DNA from 2 places in the Brevundimonas sp. AVps23W genome. Region 2 is predicted to be linked to the other one. Evidence: riboswitches for the same ligand, from Rfam matches in the RefSeq annotation. Region 2 holds a riboswitch; the other holds the start of a gene.

Region 1 (9,432 bases), 1.1 Mb from region 2:
CGCAGGGCCTCCATCCGCTCGCACAGGGCCTTCAACGGCGAGAACATGCGGCGCGAGGCGATCAGACAGCCGCCGACCACCAGCAGGGTCACGATCACGCCGCAGACGAGCAGGCCGATCATCATATGGTTCACCGAGGCCATGAAATCGGTCTTGGGAATGCCGACATAAAGGACGCCGATGGTCTGGCCTGCGGCGTTCTTGATGGGATCATAGGCGACGAAATAGGGCTTGCCCAAAATCTCAGCCTGACCGCGATAGGTTTTGCCGGACTTCAGCACAGCGTCATAGACGGGGCCGGGCTTGAGCTTGGTGCCGACGGCGCGAGACCCGTCGTCCTTGACCACATTGGTCGTGACCCGCAGGTCGTTCATGAAGACTGTCGCCGTGCCGCCGACCAGGGCCTTGATCCGATCCACCGGCTCGTCAAAGTCGTTCATGGGGGTGGAGCCGACATAGAGTTTGCCATCGCGCGCAGAGAAACCGTCGCCATAGTCGGCCAGCACGTCCCAGGCGACGCGCATATTGGCTTCCTGGCGTTCAGCGGCGCTGGCCTCCGCATCGCGGCTCAACAAGACCACAGCCACGGCCAACAAGGTCGCGGTCAGGGCCGCCAGGGCGATGACCACCATCAAGGCCGTCTTGGCCGAAAGGGACAGGGCGCTGAGTTTCATCGTCGAATCCCGAAGGAAAGCCCACTGTGATCGCGAACGGCCCATCTGTCACGGATAAGGTTAAAACTTCCAACTTGGATGTATTGTAAACTACCTCGCCGCCATCATGCCCTTGAGCCGATAGAGAGCCTCCAGAGCCTCGCGCGGGGTCAGAGCGTCCGGGTCCACATCCCCTAGCGCGACTTCGACCGGCGAAGGGGCGAGGACCGGCGCCGGTTCCGCAGCGGCGAACAGGGGCAGGTCGTCCAGGCGCGCCGTCGCGGCCTTCTCGCCCTCCAGCCGCTCCAGCACCGATTTCGCCCGCGCCACGACCGCCAACGGCACCCCGGCCAGCTTGGCCACCTGCACCCCATAGGATCGGTCCGCCGCCCCCGGCGCCGCCTCGTGCAGGAAGACCAGATCCCCGTTCCATTCCTTGGCCGTCATGGACAGATTGCAGACGTGGTCCAACCGCGCCTCCAGTTGGGCCAGCTCGTGATAATGGGTGGCGAACAGGGTGCGGGCGCGATTGACGTCGTGCAGGGCCTCGGCCGTGGCCCAGGCGATGGCCAGGCCGTCGTAGGTCGCGGTGCCGCGCCCGATCTCGTCCAAGACGACAAAACTGCGCGGCGTGGCCTGGGTCAGGATGGCGGCGGTCTCGACCATCTCCATCATGAAGGTGGAGCGGCCGCGCGCCAGATCGTCCCCGGCCCCGACGCGGCTGAACAGCCTATCCACCACGCCCAGCCGCATCGACCGCGCCGGCACGAAGGCCCCGGCCTGGGCCAGGATCACCAACAGGGCGTTCTGGCGCAGGAAGGTCGACTTACCCGCCATGTTCGGCCCGGTGACGATGGCCAGGCGAGCGCAATCCGATCCGGAGCCGTCCAGACGCGCATTGTTGGGCGTATAGGCGTCGCCTGCGGCCTTGACCGCCGCCTCGACCACCGGATGACGCCCGGCCTCGACGGAAAAGACCAGACTGTCGTCCACCACCGGCCGGGTCGCCCCGACCTCCTGCGCCCATTCCGACAGGGCCGCGTGGGCGTCCAGCTCGGCCAGGGCCTCGGCCACCGCCTGCAGCGGCTGAGCCAGCCGCGCGACCTCGCGCCGCCAGCCTTCGAAGATTTCGGCCTCGATGGCCAGGGCGCGATGGCCGGCCTGGCTGATCTTGGCGTCCAGTTCCGACAGTTCGACGGTGGTGAACCGCACCTGGCTGGCCAGGGTCTGGCGATGGATAAACGGACTGTCCGGCCCGGCCCGCAGCAGGCCTTCCGCCGCCTTGGCCGAGGTTTCCAGGAAATAGCCCAGGACGGCGTTGTGCTTGACCTTGAAGGCCACGCCGGATTCCGCGACCGCCCGCGCCTCCAGATCGGCGACCACCCGTCGGCTGTCGTCGCGCAGGGTGCGGGCGGCGTCCAGTTCGGGCCGATAGTCGGGACGCACAAAGCCGCCGTCGCGCGCCAGATGCGAGGGCTCGTCCACCAGACCGTCGATCAGATCAGCCTTTAGCCGCGAGACCTCGGGCGACAGGCTCAGCCGGTCCAGGGCCAGGGCGATGCGGCGCGGCTGACCCGTGATCGGATCCACCTGACCGACGAACAGGCCCGCGATCCCCTCGGCGATCGACAGGCCCACGCGCACGGCCGCCAGATCGCGCGGCCCCCCGCGTCCCAGCGCCAGTCGCCCCACCGCGCGCGCCACATCGGCCGAAGCCTTCAGACCGTCGCGCAGATCGCGCCGCAGATCGCGCCGCTCCAGCAGCCATTCGACCGCGTCGAGTTGTTCGTTGATCGCCAGCGGATCGCGCAGCGGCCGGGCGATCCGCTCCGCCAGGGCCCGCGCCCCGCCCGAGGTGACGGTCCGGTCGATACAGGCCAGCAGCGAGCCTTCGCGCTCGCCCCTCTGCGTCCGGTCGATCTCCAGACTGGTCCGCGTCGCCGGGTCGATGGCCAGAAAGCCGCTTTCGCCCAGCCGACGCGGCGGGGCCAGGGCCGGGACCTTGCCGGCCTGGGTCGTCTCCAGATAGGCGGCGATCAGACCGAGCGCCGAAATCTCCGCCTCTTCAAAGGCGCCGAAACCATCAAGCGCCGCAACGCCGTACAACCGCTCGACCCGCGCCTGGGCCGCCTGGGGCTCAGCGATGGCGCTGGCCAGAGCCTGAACCACGCCGCCGGACCCGTCCAGGGCGTCCCGCGTCGCCGGGTCCGAATAGATCCGGTCTGTGACCAGAACCTCGGACGGTCGAAACGCCGCCAGGGCCGCGCCCAGGTCCTCCAGCGCACAGGCGACGCTGTCCACGGCGCCCGACGACAGTTCCACCACCGCCACAGCCGCCCGGCCCTTGCGCACCGCCACCGCCGCCAGCCGGTTGGCGCCCCGCGCGTCCAGCAGACTGTCCTCGGTCAGGGTGCCGGGCGTCACCACCCGCACCACGCCGCGATGGACCACGGCCTTGCCGCCGCGCTTCTTGGCCTCGGCGGGGTCTTCCAGCTGTTCGCAGATGGCGACCTTGTGTCCCAGGCGGATCAGCCGGGCCAGATAGCCCTCCATGGCGTGAACCGGCACCCCGGCCATGGGAATGTCCTCGCCCTGGTGCTTGCCCCGCTTGGTCAGGGTGATGCCCAGGGCCGCCGCCGCCACCTCGGCGTCCTTGAAGAACAGCTCGTAGAAATCCCCCATGCGGAAGAACAGGATGGCGTCCGGCTGTCCGGCCTTGGCCGTCAGATACTGCGCCATGAACGGCGTCGCCCCCTCCAGGGAGGCGGCGACTTCGGGCGAATGTTCGGGGGTCGGGAAAGCGGGCGCGTTCATGTGCTGTCAGGGTGACGGATCGCAGCCGACCGCTCAAGCCCGTTAAGCCGCCCTTGCACAAGCTTGTCGCCCCTGCGATAGGCCGCGTCAGGCGGTTAAGGGAACACGGTGAGACACCGTGGCTGTGCCCGCAACTGTAGGCGGCGAGAGCGTCGTCCGTCCGGGGTCTCGACCTCGGCGCCACTGGGAAACTGGGAAGGCGAGGACGGCGGTTTATGACCCGCAAGCCAGGAGACCTGGCCGCCTGTGTCGCTCGTCCGCTGTCCGGGACCAGACAGAGGCGCGGGGACTTCTCGTCGCAGCGACCCGATCTTGCGCCGTCCGGACCCTTCAGGCCCGGCGGATCGGCTCGCTCATACCGGTTCCTCGCGCGCACTCGCGGAGCCGAAATCGGGGATTCTCGCTCAATGAAGCGCTCCATACTTCTCTCCACGGCGGCGATGGCCGCCGCCTTCGCCGCGCCCGCCCTGGCGGCCGACGATGCGACGTCGCTGGACGAAGTCGTCGTCACCGCCACCCGCCTGCCCGCCGTCGTCGCCGACACGCCCGGCGCACGCGTCATCGACTCCAAGACTATCGAACAGCGCGGCGCGGTCTTCGCCTCCGACATCCTGTCCGACATCCCCGGCCTGTCGGTGACCCGTTCAGGGGCTTTCGGCGGCGTGGCCCAGGTGCGGATGCGCGGCGCCACGCCCGGCAAGACCCTGGTCCTGGTCGACGGCGCGCCGGTCAATGACGCCTCCGAGGTCAACGGCGCCTATGACTTTTCCGGCTTTGAGTTGGGCGACATCGACCGGATCGAGGTCCTGTCCGGTCCCCAGTCGTCGCTGTGGGGCTCCGACGCCATCGGCGGGGTGATTTCCTTCACCACCAAGGAGATCGACGGCCTGCGCGCCGAGGCCGAGGCCGGCAGCTATGACACCGTGCGCGGCCGACTGGCGGCGGGCGTCGCCAACGAGACCTGGGCCCTGGGCGCCTATGTCTCGCATTTCGACACCGACGGCATCTCTGCGGCGGACGAGGCCGACGGCAACCCCGAGGCTGACGGTTTCACCAACACCACCCTGGGCGTGAAGGGGCGTTACGCCGTCTCCGACACGGTCAAGTTCGACGGCTCGGCCCGCTGGTCCAAGAGCGAGGCGGATCTGGACGGCTATCCCGCCCCGACCTACGCCCTGGCCGACACCGACGACAGCCAGGAGTCCGAACAATGGTCCGGCTTCGGCCGTCTCAGCCTGGCGGCTCTGGGCCTGAGCCATCAGTTCAGCGTCTCGGCCTCAGACATCCAGCGCGACACCTTCAGCGACTATCCCTCGACCTATGAGGCCAACCGCCAAGCCTACCGCTGGCAGGCCGACGGCGCGACCGGCGCCGTGACCTATGCCTTCGGCGCCGAGCGCGAGGAGAGCGAAGGCAGCGTCTCCACCGGCGCGAAACAGGACCTGGGCACGACCTCGGTCTTCGCCACCGGCCGCTACGCCGTCACCGAGGCGCTCAGCGTCACCGGCGGCCTGCGGTTCGACGACACCGACGACTTCGGCTCCAAGACCACGGGCCGCATCTCGGCGGCCTATGATCTGGCCGGCGGCTTCATCCTGTCCGGCGCCTATGGCACCGGCTTCAAGGCGCCGTCGATCAGCCAGGCGGTCTGCGACTTCTGCTATTCGTCGGTCCCCGTCCCCACGCTGAAGCCGGAAACGGCCGACAGCGTCGAGATCGCCCTCGGCTGGGCCTCCGCCGACGGCCGGTTCGATGGTCGCGCCACCCTGTACCGGCTGAATATCGAGGACCAGATCACCTATTTCACCGATCAAGCGACCTACGACAGCTACTACGTCAACATCGCCAAGACCCGTTCCGACGGCATCGAGTTGGAAGGCCGCGCCTTGCTCGGCGGCGGGTTCGACCTGACCCTGGCCTATGCCTGGACCGACGCCGAGGATCGCTCGACCGGCGCCCGCCTGCTGCGCGTGCCCGAACATGCCGGTTCGGCGACCCTGGGCTGGAGCGGTGATCGGCTGTCGGGCGCCCTGACCGTCCGCGCCGAGGGCGATCAGGACGATTCGGGCGGCGTACGCGACAGCTTCGTCACCGCCAATCTGAACGCGGCCTATCAGCTGACGGATCAGGTCGCCCTGACGGCCCGTGTCGAGAACCTGGCCGACGAGCGGTACCAGCAGGTGCTGGGCTACGGCGAGCCCGGTCGCTCCGCCTATGTCGGGTTCAAGCTGCGCTACTGATGCGCACGCGGGCGTCGGCGGCGAAGGCCGCCGGCGCCTCGAGCGCCAGTTCCGACCAGTTCAGATCGGGGCTGGGCGCATGGGCGGCGGCCAGGATGGCGCGCAGCTCTGCGGCCGAGGCGACGCTGGCCACGACCCGATCCACGGCCTTCAGCGAGAAGGCGTAGGCCAGGGCCGCCTGCATCGGGTCGCAGCGCCGTTCCGCCAGGCGCCGCCGCGTGCGCGACAGAACCTGAGCATAGTCCGCCAGGTGCGGCGGCAGGTCGTCCCCGCCGAACAACAGCCCCCCCGCGAACACGGACGCCAGATGAACCTGGGCGCCGACGGCCTTGAGTTCGTCCAGAACCCCCTCCGCAGCCGCGCGCTGATCCAGAAGATTGCACGAGACCTGAACCACATCGGCCTCGAGACGTCGCGCCAGCAGGACGGGGCCATCCTCGATCTTGGCGCAGAAGCCGATGCTGCGGAACAGGCCGCGGGCTTTCAACGATTGCAGACGATCCCACAGGGCGCGGCCTTCGACGCCGGCAAGATCCGCCGCATTGTCGACCAGCAAGGCGTCACCGCGTGGCAGACCCAGTCGCTCCAGCGACCGGCGCGCCCGGGCTTCGACCCGGTCCAGGCCTTCGCTCAGGGATACGGTGCGCACCGTCACCCGGAAGGGCGAGGGAAAGGGCCAGGCCTGGCCGAGCAGGCGTTCACCATCGCCGTTGGGACGGGTCGCGATCATCCGCACGCCGGCGTCGGATCCGGTCTGCAACAGGAAGCGCATCGCGTCTTCGCGCGCGCCGGTCTGGCCGATCATCAAAGAATTGGGCGGGCGCTGAGGCTCGGTCACCACGGCAAGAGCCAGGCGATCTATAGGCGAGGGCGCCGAAGGGGTGGCGGGGGAATGCGTCACATTCCTATCTTGCCCTCCAATACTTAAGGGAGGCTGAGCAAGACGTTACGCGAACCTTACTTAAACACCGCCGATATCGAGGTCAGGCGTCGGCGTCCGGCTGGCGGTCAGGGTCGGCGGCCTGGAAGGCGGGGCGCGCCAGAGCGCGGGATTCCACGGCCAGAAGCCCCGGCCAGGGCTCCAGATCCATATTGAATCGCCGCGCCGAATAGAGCTGCGGAATCAGATAGCAATCGACCAGGCCGGGCGCGTCGCCGAAACTCCAGCCGTTCCCGTGGCGCGCCACCAGCGTCTCCAGCGCCGTGAAGCCTGGTGCAATCCACCGCGCGGCCCAGGCGTCGACGGTCGCCTGATCGGCGCCGAAGTCCCCGCGCAAGGACTTCAGAACCCGCAGATTGTTCAGCGGATGAATATCGCACCCGATCAGCGCCGCCATGGCCCGCACATGGGCGCGGTCCGTCGTCCCCTTCGGCAGGAGGGCCGGTTCTGGATGGATCTCCTCCAGCCATTCCAGTATGGCGGGGCTCTGGGCGACGACCAGGTCGCCGTCCTGAAGCGCGGGCACCATGCCTTGCGGGTTCAGCGCCAGATAATCGGCCGCCTTCTGGGCCCCCTGGCGCAGATCATGCGCCGCCGTCTCATAGGCCAGGCCCTTCAGCCCCAGGGCGATGCGGACCCGGTAGCTGGCGCCTGACCGCCAATAGCCGTGCAGGATCATCAGACCATCTCGAAGCTGAGGGGCTCCAGCCCGTCGATCGTCACCACCACCCGATCCCCACGCACCAGCGGGCCGACGCCCGACGGCGTGCCGGTGAAGATCAGGTCGCCGGCCTGAAGCGACCACAGCTTTCCGGCCTCCTCAATGATCCGGTCGGGGTTCAGGATCATGTCATCCAGGGTGCTGGACTGTTTCGTCTCTCCATTGACGGTCAGGGCGATGACCCCCGCCGGATTCGGCAGGGCGCCCAGGGTCAGGGCGCCGCAGGGGGCCGACTGGTCGAACCCCTTGGCCGCATCCCACGGACGCCCGGCCGTCCTCGCCTCGGCCTGAAGATCGCGACGGGTCAGGTCGCAGCCGACGGCCCAGCCCACGATTCCGCCGTCCTCGCCGATGGCGGCCACCAGCTCCGCCTCGAAATGCAGATTGGCCGTCGCGGACGGATAGGCCGGATCGGCGCCGTCCGACACCAGGGCGTCGCCGGGCTTGGAAAAGAAGAAGGGCGACTGCTTGTCCGGGTCGGACCCCATCTCGCGCGCATGGGCGGCGTAGTTCTGGCCCACGCACAGGATGCGGCGAACCGGGAACCGCCGGTCGTCGCCGGTAATCGGCAGGCTGGGGACGGGACGGGGGGCGAACAGGAAGTCGGTCATGGCCCCAGTCTAGATCGACGGGCCGCCACTGGCGAGGCCGACGAAGCGCGGTCGTCGATTGGATCGACGGGAACTTCGCCCCCGGTGTAGCGTTCGCAAACGGGGTCCCCTATTCTATTGCCAAGCTTGAAAACCGGAGCGCGCACCATGGCCACCACCAAGGCTAGAGAAGACATCAAGGCCGACCTGAAGACCCTCAAGGAGGATCTGAAGACCGGCGCCCGCGAAGAAACCCAGCGCCTGCGCGAGAAGGCCGAAGAGGCCGAGGCCAAGCTGCGCGCCAAGGGCGAGGAAGTGCGCGAACAGGCGCGCGGCTATTACGACACCGCCCGGGTGCGCGGCCGCGAGTATTATGACGACGCCGCCGAACGTCTGGACGAGGCCCAGCGCTATATCGTCGAGCGCGTCCAGGAGCGTCCGGTCCAGTCCACCGCCATCGCCCTGGGCGTCGGCATCGTCCTAGGCATGCTTCTGGCCGGCCGCCGTCGCTGATGTTCAAGGGCATCGTCAAACGGATCGTGGCGACCAGCGTGGTCGCCGCCAGCGCCTTCCTGGCCGTGGTCTTCCTCGGCATCGCGATATTCCATGCGATCAGCCTGATGACCACGCCCCTGGGCGCAGCGGCCATCACCTTCGGCCTGTTCTCTCTGGTCGCCCTGGTCGTCGCCTTGATCTTCCTGAAGGGCGACAGTCATGACGATGAGGACGAAGAGGATGCGCCCGACGGTCTGGTCGGCAAGCTGATCCACATCGTGCGCGAACGGCCGATCATCGGGGCGGTCGGCGGCCTGGGCGCCGCCTTCCTCCTGCTGCGCAATCCGGCCCTCGCCGCCATCGTCGCCAGCATGGTGGCCGACCGCAAAATGGACCAAGGCGGCTATAGCAAGCGTCGCCGCCGACGCTGAGCTTTCTGCGAACGCGACGGAACGCCGCGCGGTCGCAAACGTTGATCTGCCGACGGACGAACGGTCGAAAGGCCGCCGTCGGCAACATCAACGCAGGAGAGCTAAACCCATGATGCGCTGGGCAATTATCTTCCTGGTCGTGGCCTTGATCGCAGCCGTTCTCGGCTTCGGCGGCATCGCGAACTTCTCGTTCGAGATCGCCAAATTCATCGCTGTGATCGCTATCATCCTGTTCGTCATCGCCCTTGTGGCCGGCGGACTACGCGGGCGCGGCTCCCCTCGATTGTAACGGGCGCCGAACCGACAAGACGAAAGGGCCGGAACACGAGTTCCGGCCCTTTATTCATGCCCGCTGGATCTGCACCTGTTCCGGCCGGCGAACCTCAGACGGCCGCCTTCTCCAGCGTGCCGGGCGCGTTCGGATCCGGCGCCGTCGCGGCCTTGCGAGTGTCCTGACGGCGCGGCAGGCGCCAGATCTGTTGCGAACTATAGGCGTGGCCGTCCCAGGCCAGGGCGGTGACGGTGATGGTCTTGTCGTCCCAGTCCAC
Region 2 (9,432 bases):
CTTCACCTTCGGTGCGCGCCGAGATGTCCTTGCGGAGCTTCTCGATGTCAGCGCCCTTCTTACCGATCACGACACCCGGACGGGCGGCGTAGATGGTGATGCGGCACTTCTTGTGCGGGCGCTCGATGATGATGCGCGACACGCCGGCGGCGGCCAGGCGTTCCCGCAGCCACTCGCGCAGCTTCAGGTCCTGGTGCAGCAGGCGGGAATAGTCGGCGCCGGCGGCGAACCAACGGCTGTCCCACGTACGGTTCACGCCGAGGCGCAGACCGATCGGATTGATTTTCTGACCCATCAGGCGGCCTCGCCGGCTTCACGGACCACGATGGTGATCTCGCTGAACGGTTTCAGGATGCGCGACGAACGGCCACGAGCACGGCTCGCGAAACGCTTCATCACCAGGTTCTTGCCCACGAAGGCCTCGGCGACGACGAGGTTGTCGATGTCGAGGTTGTGGTTGTTCTCAGCGTTCGAGATCGCCGAATACAGGACCTTGCGGACGTCGGTCGCGATACGCTTACGGCTGAATTCCAGCTCGTTCAGCGCCTTCTGAACCGGCATGCCGCGGATCGATGCGGCGACCAGGTTCAGCTTTTGCGGGCTGATGCGCACGTTGACCAGCTTGGCGCGGGCCTCGGTCGGGGCGACCCGACGAATGTTCTTGGTCTGGGCCATCAGTTACTTCCTTTTGGCCTTCTTGTCCGCCGCGTGACCCGGGAAGTTCCGGGTCGGGGCGAACTCGCCGAGCTTCATGCCGACCATCTCTTCCGAGACCGACACGGGCACGTGCTTCTGACCGTTATGGACGCCGAACGTCAGACCGACGAACTGCGGCAGGATGGTGGAGCGGCGCGACCAGGTCTTGATCACGTCCTTGCGGCCCGACGTTTGAACGGCGTCGGCCTTCTTGAGCAGATACCCGTCGACAAACGGGCCTTTCCAGGAGGAGCGGGCCATTCTTAGCGAGCCTTCTTAACGTGGCGGGTACGGATGATGTACTTGTCCGTAGCCTTGTTCTTGCGGGTACGGGTGCCCTTGGTGTCCTTGCCCCACGGGGTAACCGGGGTACGACCACCAGAGGTCCGGCCTTCACCACCACCGTGCGGGTGGTCGATCGGGTTCATGGCGACGCCGCGGACGTGCGGGCGGAAGCCCATGTGACGCTTGCGACCGGCCTTGCCGAGGTTCTGGTTCATGTGGTCGGGGTTCGAAACCGCGCCCACCGTGGCCATGCAGCCGTCCAGGACCATGCGAAGCTCGCCCGAGCCGAGACGGATCTGGGCGTAGCCCTGATCGCGACCCACCAGCTGGGCGTAGGCGCCGGCCGAGCGAGCCAGCTGAGCGCCCTTGCCCGGCTTCATCTCGATGTTGTGGATGATCGTACCCACCGGCATCGAACGAAGCGGCATAGCGTTGCCCGGCTTCACGTCGGTCTTTTCGCCCGCGATCACCACGTCGCCGGCCTTAAGGCGTTGCGGCGCGATGATGTAGGTCTTCTCGCCGTCTTCGTAGGTCACGAGGGCGATGAAGGCCGTGCGGTTCGGATCGTATTCCAGACGCTCGACCGTGCCGACCATGTCCCACTTGCGACGCTTGAAGTCGATCTTGCGGTACAGGGTCTTGGCGCCGCCGCCACGGAAGCGGACCGCGATGCGACCGCCCTGCCCGCGTCCGCCCGACTTGGTCAGGCCTTCGGTCAGCGACTTTTCCGGACGGCCCTTGTGGAGTTCCGAACGGTCGACCAGCACGAGGGCGCGACGGCCCGGCGAGGTCGGATTGTAATGTTTCAAGGCCATCTGATCAGAGCCCCGTGGTGACGTCGATCGACTGGCCTTCGGCCAGGGTCACGATCGCTTTTTTGATATCGACGCGACGGCCGAGGATGCCCCGGAAGCGCTTGGTCTTGCCCTTTTGAACCAGGGTGTTGACCTTGACGACGTTGACTTTGAACAGGCTTTCGACCGCCGCGGCGATCTCGTCCTTGGTCGCCGTGTCGGCGACGCGGAAGACGACCTTGTTCTGCTCCGACAGGATCGTGGCCTTCTCGGTGATCACCGGAGCCAGGATGGTGTCGTAGTGCTTGGCGGTAGGTTGAGCGGCCATTACGCGGCTTCCTTATCGCTGAAGCGGGCTTCGATCGCCTCGATGGCGGCCTTGGTCAGCACCAGCTTGTCAGCCCGCAGGATGTCATAGACGTTCAGGCCGGCGTTCGGCAGCACGTCGATGTGCGGGATGTTGCGTGCGGCCAGGCCGAAGTTCGTGTCGACTTCCGGACCCGCGATGATGAGAGCCTTGGTCCAGCCCAGCTTGCCGAGCGTCTCGCGCAGCGAGGCGGTCTTGGCTTCCTTGACCGAGACGGTGTCGACGACGATCAGGTCGCCCGACTTCACCTTGGAGGACAGGGCGTGACGCAGAGCAAGCGCGCGGATCTTCTTCGGCAGCGAGAAGCCGTGGTCGCGAACGACCGGACCGAAGGCGCGCGAACCGCCGACGAACTGCGGTGCACGGCGCGAACCGTGACGAGCGCCGCCGGTGCCCTTTTGCTTGTACATCTTCTTGCCCGTACGAGAATTCTCGTTGCGGGTTTGAACCTTGTGCGTACCGGCGCGGCGCTTGGCCAGTTGCCAGTTGACGGTGCGGGCCAGGATGTCGCCGCGGATGTCAGCGATGCCGAAGACGGCGTCCGACAGTTCCACGTCGCCAGCGGCCTTGCCGTCGAGTTGGATGACAGAGAGTTTCATTACGCTTCACCGCCTTCGGTCGCTTCGACAGGGGCTTCTTCAGCCGGGGTCGAGGCGGGTTGAGCAGCAGACTTGCTCGACTTCAACGCACCGGGGAACGGAGCGTCGGCCGGGCGAGCCTTCTTGATGGCGTCGCGAACCTTGACGTAGCTGCCGTCGTGACCGGGGACAGCGCCCTTGATCAGGATCAGGCCACGCTCGGCGTCCACGCGGACGACGGTCAGGTTCTGGGTGGTGACGGTTTCGGTCCCGTAGTGACCGGCCATCTTCTTGCCAGGGAAGGTACGACCCGGGTCCTGACGGTTACCCGTCGAACCGTGCGAACGGTGCGAGACCGAAACGCCGTGGGTGGCGCGAAGGCCGCCGAAGTTCCAGCGCTTCATGGCGCCGGCGAAACCCTTACCGATGGTCTCGCCCTGGATGTCGACCTTCTGGCCCACCAGGAAGTGTTCAGCCGACAGTTCGGCGCCCACGTCCAGCAGACCGTCCGCATCGACGCGGAACTCGGTCACATAGGCTTTGGGCTCGACTTCCGCCTTGGCGAAGGTCTCGCGTTGAGCCTTGTTGGTGTTCTTAGCCTTCTTCGTGCCAGCGCCCAGCTGGAGAGCGACGTAACCGTCACGCTCCTGGGTACGTTGGCCGACGACCTGGCAGCCGTCGAGCTGCAGCACAGTGACCGGTACGTGCGCGCCGTCATCGGCGAACACGCGGGTCATGCCCAGCTTCTTGGCGATCACGCCCGTGCGCATCGGATCCCGCCTCTTTCTACTTTAAATCTTGATCTCGACGTCCACACCGGCGGACAGGTCGAGCTTCATGAGCGCGTCCACGGTCTGCGGGGTGGGGTCGATGATGTCGAGCACGCGCTTGTGCGTGCGGATTTCAAACTGCTCACGCGACTTCTTATCGACGTGCGGAGAGCGGTTCACGGTGAATTTCTCGATCAGGGTCGGCAGCGGAATCGGACCGCGAACGGTCGCGCCGGTGCGCTTGGCGGTATTAACGATCTCGCGCGTCGAAAAATCGAGGACGCGGTGATCAAAGGCCTTGAGCCTGATGCGGATGCTTTGATCCATATCGGTGCTTACTTCCAATGCGGTCGGAGGACCGCGTCCCTGTGAACCATTTCAAAGACCGAAGGCCTTCGGGCATATAGCCCTCAGGGAACGCAAATCCGCAAAAACGATCGGCCCACGCAGTTGCCCGCGAAGGCCGTTGAAGTCCCAAGAAGCTGCAAAGAACAGTGACTTAGGTCGTTCCTGCGAACCGCGTTTGCAGCGAACTGCACAGCCGGTCCAACAAGAGTGGTGGCTTATGCCTATCGATTCTGATTTCGTCAAGCGCGCAAACCGGTGCTGTGACAGGATTTCGTCAGGCTGATTTTCGCCCTGCGGCGGAGCGCCAAAACGCTCCGCCGGACGCCCAGAATGTCGTTACGTCCAATCTCCGCTCAGCACCCCTTCCCGTGCGCTCCGGGCCGCCGAGACCATATTATTTAGCGCCGCCTCGGTCTCCGGCCAGGCGCGGGTCTTCAGGCCGCAGTCAGGGTTCACCCACAGCCGATCCGCCGGCAGCTTGCCTGCCGCCGCCGACAGCAGCGCCGCCATCTCATCCACCGACGGGACGCGCGGCGAGTGGATGTCATAGACGCCCGGCCCAATCTCGGCCGGATAGCGATAGTCGGAGAAGGCGTCGAGCAGCTCCATCTTCGAGCGTGAGGTCTCGATGGAGATGACGTCCGCATCCATGGCCCCGATGGACTGTATGATGTCGTTGAACTCCGAATAGCACATGTGGGTGTGGATCTGAGTCTCGTCCCTGACCCCCGAGGCTGTGATGCGGAAGCTTTCGACCGCCCAGTCGAGATAGTCAGCGCAGTCGGCGCGGCGCAGGGGCAGGCCCTCGCGCAAGGCCGCCTCGTCGATCTGGATCACCGCGGCGCCGGCTGTCTCCAGATCCGTCACCTCGTCGCGAATGGCGAAGGCGATCTGGCGGCAGGTGGTGCTGCGCGGCTGGTCGTCGCGCACGAAGGACCAGTTCAGGATGGTCACCGGGCCCGTCAACATCCCCTTCATCGGACGGTCGGTCAGGGACTGGGCGTAGCGCCACCATTCCACCGTCATCGGCCTGGGCCGCGACACGTCGCCGAAGATGATCGGCGGGCGGACGCAGCGCGAGCCATAGGATTGCACCCAGGCCGCCTTGGTGAAGACGAAGCCGGACAGTTGCTCCCCGAAATACTGGACCATGTCGTTACGTTCGAACTCGCCGTGAACCAGCACGTCCAGACCCAGGTCCTCCTGCCACTTCACCGTCCGCGCCGTCTCCTCGCGCAGGAAGCGAGCGTAGGCCGCATCGTCGATGACGCCCTTGCCGTGGTCGGCGCGGGCTTTGCGGACTTCGGCCGTCTGGGGGAAGGAGCCGATGGTGGTGGTCGGATAGGCTGGCAGGTTCAGACGCCGTTGCTGGACCTGGCGGCGTATCTCAAAGCAGGAGGTCCGGCGCGCCAGGGCCGGGTCGGCATCCGCCGCACGAGCCTGAACCTTCGGATCATTGATGCGGGGCGAGGTGCGACGCGAAGCGACGGAGGCGGTCGAGGCGTCCAGCGCCGCCTTCACCGCCGCTCGTCCTTCGTTCAGCGCCCGCGCCAGGGTCGCCAGCTCGGCCACCTTCTGGACGGCGAAGGCCAGCCAGTCCTTGATCTCGGGATCGAGCGCGGCCTCGCGTTCCAGGTCGATCGGCGTGTGCAGCAGGGAGCAGGACGGCGCGATCACCACCCTGCGTCCCGAAGCGACCAGAGGTTCGACCTTGTCGAGCACGGCGTTGAGGTCGGCCTTCCAGACATTGCGGCCGTCGATGACGCCCAACGAAAGCACCTGATCGACCCGCGTCGCCGATGCGACTTGCGCCAGTTGCTCCGGCGCCCGGATCAGATCGATGTGAAGGCCGTGAACCGGCAGGCGCAGCGTCGTCTCCAGATTATCGCCCAGAGCCCCGAAGTAGGAGGTCAGCATCAGTTTGATCGGCGGCGTCACGTCGGTCAGTACGCGGTAGGCGTGGTCATAGGCCGCCTTCGCCTCATCGCTCAGATCCGTGACCAGGCAGGGTTCGTCCATCTGGACCCAGGTGGCGCCGGCGCGGGCCAATGACCGCAGCACCTCGGCATAGACCGGCAGCAAGCGCGGCAGCAGGCGGAGCACGTCGAAGGCCTCGCCCCGCGTCTTGCCAAGCAGCAGATAGCTGACCGGACCCAGCAGCACGGGCCGGGTCTCGATCCCCTGGGCCTTGGCCTCCAGATATTCGTCCAACACCTTGGTCGAGCCCAGACGGAACACCTGGTCGGCGGTGAATTCCGGCGCGAGATAATGGTAGTTGGTGTCGAACCATTTGGTCATCTCCATCGCCGGCGCCCCCTCGCCGCTCGCATGGACATGGCCGTGTGTGCAGACCTCGGCATCGCCGCGCGATCCGCGCGCCATGGCGAAGTAGGTGGCCAGATCGACCCGATCCCCGCTCCAGCCATAGGCTGCAGGAACGGCGCCGACCATGGCGGTCAGATCCAGCACATGATCATAAAGAGAGAAGTCGTTGGACGGCACGATGTCGGCCCCCAGGTCGCGCTGGCGCGTCCAGGTCAGGCCGCGCAGCTCGGCGGCGGCGGACTGGAGGGCCTGGGCGTCGATCTTGCCGGCCCAATGGGATTCCAGCGCGATCTTCAGTTCTCTTTTGGGACCGATGCGGGGAAAGCCGAGGGTGGCGACCTGGACGGGGTGGCGGGTCATGACATTCGAAACCTGTATTGTGGCCAGGCTTCGGACAGGGTCGCGCGGACGCCGACGCGAACAAGGGTCCGGCGGCGCGCATGCGGCCTGACCGGACACCCCGCCGGAGGACGTTATCTGTCGGGGCAGGTCTCCTGGCTCACGGGTCGACGCCTCGGGCCCGGCCTTCCCGGCGCGAACGCCAGTGACACGAGATGGACCCTCGACTCGCCGCTTACAGTTGCGGGGGCAGCGCCGGTGTCTCACCGGCTTCCCTCTTAGCTCCACGCGCCGAACGACACGGGGAGACCACGACGGCTCAAGATGGCCTGACATCCATCGTGCCGTCAATACATATAAGGATATGCTTATATGATTATATGGTTGACCGATCTTAACCCTTTGCCCCGAGACGCGCCCACGCCTGACACATTGCAGCCACAAGGCGTGGCGGATCGGCCACACGGCAGTTTCAAGACACTTATGTAACGACGATTTAATGCTCAGCTTAGTCGCGTCCTGATAGCAGCCGCCCTCCTCGGATCCCCATCCGGGTTGAGACTGCTAAGGAAAAAAGAAAATGAAGACGATCCTCCTCGCATCGGCCGCCGCCGCCCTGTTCGCCGCCCCGGCCTTCGCTCAAGACGCCGTCGGTTCGGTCGGCGTGACCTATTCCAACCCCTCGGTCGATTTCGCCGACACCGACTATGACGCCGACGCCTGGACCGTGGACGGCACCGTCGCCCTGCCGGCCGCCGACTGGACCGTGACCCTGAACGGCGCTGTCGACTACACCAAAGCCTTCGGTGAAGAAGACGTCACCGGCGCCGCCGCCGCTCACCTGACCAAGATGTGGACCTCGGACGTCCGCGCCGGCGCCTTCGTCTCCGCCAACGACATCGGCTCGGGCAACGACCCGATCTGGACCGTCGGCGCCGAAGCCCAGAAGTATCTGTCCAAGGCGACCCTGACCGGCCAAGTCGCCTACACGAAGGCTGACGATATTGACGCCGACATCTGGACCGTGGGCGGCGACGCCGCCTTCTATGTCATGGCGAACCTGCGCCTGAACGCCGGCGTCAGCTACAACAACCTCGACGTCACCGGCGGCGATGTGGACGCCTGGACCTATGGCGTGGGCGCCGAGTACGAAATCGAGAAAACCCCCTTCTCGGTCGCCGCCTCCTACACCCGCGCCGACATCGACTCGCTGGACATCGACACCTGGTCGCTGGGCCTGCGTTACAGCTTCGGCGGTGGTCTGCAAGCACGTGACCGCGCCGGCGCCGGCCTGAGCGGCTCGTCGATCGCGAGCGTCCTGAGCGCCTTCTAAGTCTTTCAGGTTTCCTGAAAGCCGAAGCCCCGGCGGAGCGATCCGCCGGGGCTTTTTCTTTGCTTGGGACACGAAAAAGGCCCCCGGGGTTCCACGACCGGGGGCCTTTCCTCTCGCGGCGGAGAGACGGGTCTTAGCGCCCGATATGAACCGTTCCGGATCCGACGATGGAACGGGATACTGCGCCGGTCGCGGCGGCGACGCGAACATCGCCCGATCCCGCGATGGCGACGCTGAGGTCGCGCGTGGTCCCGCCGAAGCGGACGTCGCCGGAGCCTCCGATGGCCACCGACAGCTTGTCCATTCGACCCTGCCGAATATTGACGCCGCCGGAACCGCCGATGGAGACGTCGCCGCGACCATTGGCGCTGGCCACCTCGACGCTGCCCGAGCCACCGACCGCCGTCTTGAGGTTTCCGGTCGCCCCGGCGGAGATCGAGCCCGATCCGCCCACATTGGCTTCCAGCGAGCGGGATGTGCCGGCGCGAACGGAGCCTGACCCGCCGACGCCCAGCTCGAGCGAGCCGTCCACATTGGCGATGGTCCAGGTTCCGCATCCGCCGCTGTCCAGCTCGACAGATCGCGCGCCGCGTCCCACGGCGCCGAAGACGGCGCCGCCGGCGCTGACTTCCACATCACGCGGTGTTCGCACCACGATCAGAGGCGCGTCCTCCAGACGGATGCGACCCAGGTCCCGCACTTCGACGGTGGCGCCCTGGCCGGGCTGGGCCGCGTCGGCGCGGCCTGAGTTGCAGTTGCGTATGCCGTCGCTCCGGCCCCAGAGGCCATTGCGGCGCAGCCCGCCGTCGATCTCGACGTCGCGACCATTGCGGCGCACCTGGACGGCCGGCAGACGCGAACGACCTTGCGTCACTTCGACGCCGATGTCCTGACGATCCTCGACGATGACAATCACGCGCGCCACGGCGTTGCGGATCTCGACTTCGCCGGCGAAAGCGGGCGCGGCGGCCGCGAGTCCGATCAGTGCGGAGACTCCGGCGGCGGCGATCAATGCGGTCTTCATGTTCGGCCTTCCCTTTCCCGATTACGAGAGAAAGGTGCGCGCCCGACTGCGGGGAGTCATTTTAACTCGAGGTCATGAACTCGAATTAACCGGGCGTCCCAACGCGCCCACGCCGTCGGCGACGCCGAGACGGGGTTCGAAATCGCGTTCAAACTTGGCGATCCGGCTCTTCATCGCTCCCACCCGTTTCCCGCGCCGTCGTAGTCGTACAGGTTGATGTCGAACAGATCGGCCGGGTAGCGATCCAGCACAGCGGCCAAGGCCGCATCCTCGGCGAAGCCTTGATCAACAAGACTGTGCGGGTGGATCCGGGCCTCTGCGATGGGGCCGGGTTAGCGGGTGCGGGGCTCGCTCATGCTCGGCCCTAGACGTGGGCGACGCGGGCCGACGTCTGTTTCCGGGCGGCGGCTTTGTGGACGGCCGAGCGAACGGCGACGGCCGCGCCGCGCAGACGCCCGACCGGCGAGGCCTCGCAGGCCTCGATGGTGGACCAGCGACGGCGCAGCGACGCGCGCAAGGCCTCGCCCCTCGCGCCGCTGCGATCCAGCGCCCCCACGGCTGCGTCGCCGAGAA

What was found. A riboswitch is a leader RNA that binds a small molecule or an ion and turns the genes downstream of it on or off. The one in region 2 is predicted to bind cobalamin.
Region 1: linked by a shared signal. The riboswitch ahead of ACW177_RS01205 (TonB-dependent receptor plug domain-containing protein) and the one ahead of metE (5-methyltetrahydropteroyltriglutamate--homocysteine S-methyltransferase) in region 2 are both predicted to bind cobalamin.

What each region holds. Positions count from the first base shown of each region.
Region 1 covers NZ_CM178738.1:251,080-260,511, forward strand. Annotated here, with positions in the region: gene ACW177_RS01195 (methyl-accepting chemotaxis protein) at 1-674, opposite strand, end outside; gene mutS (DNA mismatch repair protein MutS) at 765-3,467, opposite strand; cobalamin riboswitch at 3,543-3,726, shown strand; gene ACW177_RS01205 (TonB-dependent receptor plug domain-containing protein) at 3,875-5,707, shown strand; gene ACW177_RS01210 (aldo/keto reductase) at 5,691-6,608, opposite strand; gene maiA (maleylacetoacetate isomerase) at 6,691-7,326, opposite strand; gene ACW177_RS01220 (fumarylacetoacetate hydrolase family protein) at 7,326-7,979, opposite strand; gene ACW177_RS01225 (ElaB/YgaM/YqjD family protein) at 8,127-8,471, shown strand; gene ACW177_RS01230 (hypothetical protein) at 8,471-8,884, shown strand; gene ACW177_RS01235 (DUF1328 domain-containing protein) at 8,994-9,173, shown strand; gene ACW177_RS01240 (metallophosphoesterase family protein) at 9,268-9,432, opposite strand, start outside.
Region 2 covers NZ_CM178738.1:1,376,054-1,385,485, reverse strand. Annotated here, with positions in the region: gene rpsC (30S ribosomal protein S3) at 1-295, opposite strand, end outside; gene rplV (50S ribosomal protein L22) at 295-675, opposite strand; gene rpsS (30S ribosomal protein S19) at 679-957, opposite strand; gene rplB (50S ribosomal protein L2) at 960-1,796, opposite strand; gene ACW177_RS06815 (50S ribosomal protein L23) at 1,801-2,103, opposite strand; gene rplD (50S ribosomal protein L4) at 2,103-2,741, opposite strand; gene rplC (50S ribosomal protein L3) at 2,741-3,490, opposite strand; gene rpsJ (30S ribosomal protein S10) at 3,512-3,817, opposite strand; gene metE (5-methyltetrahydropteroyltriglutamate--homocysteine S-methyltransferase) at 4,175-6,523, opposite strand; cobalamin riboswitch at 6,631-6,831, opposite strand; gene ACW177_RS06790 (porin) at 7,083-7,835, shown strand; gene ACW177_RS06785 (head GIN domain-containing protein) at 7,969-8,859, opposite strand; gene ACW177_RS06780 (GNAT family N-acetyltransferase) at 9,224-9,432, opposite strand, start outside.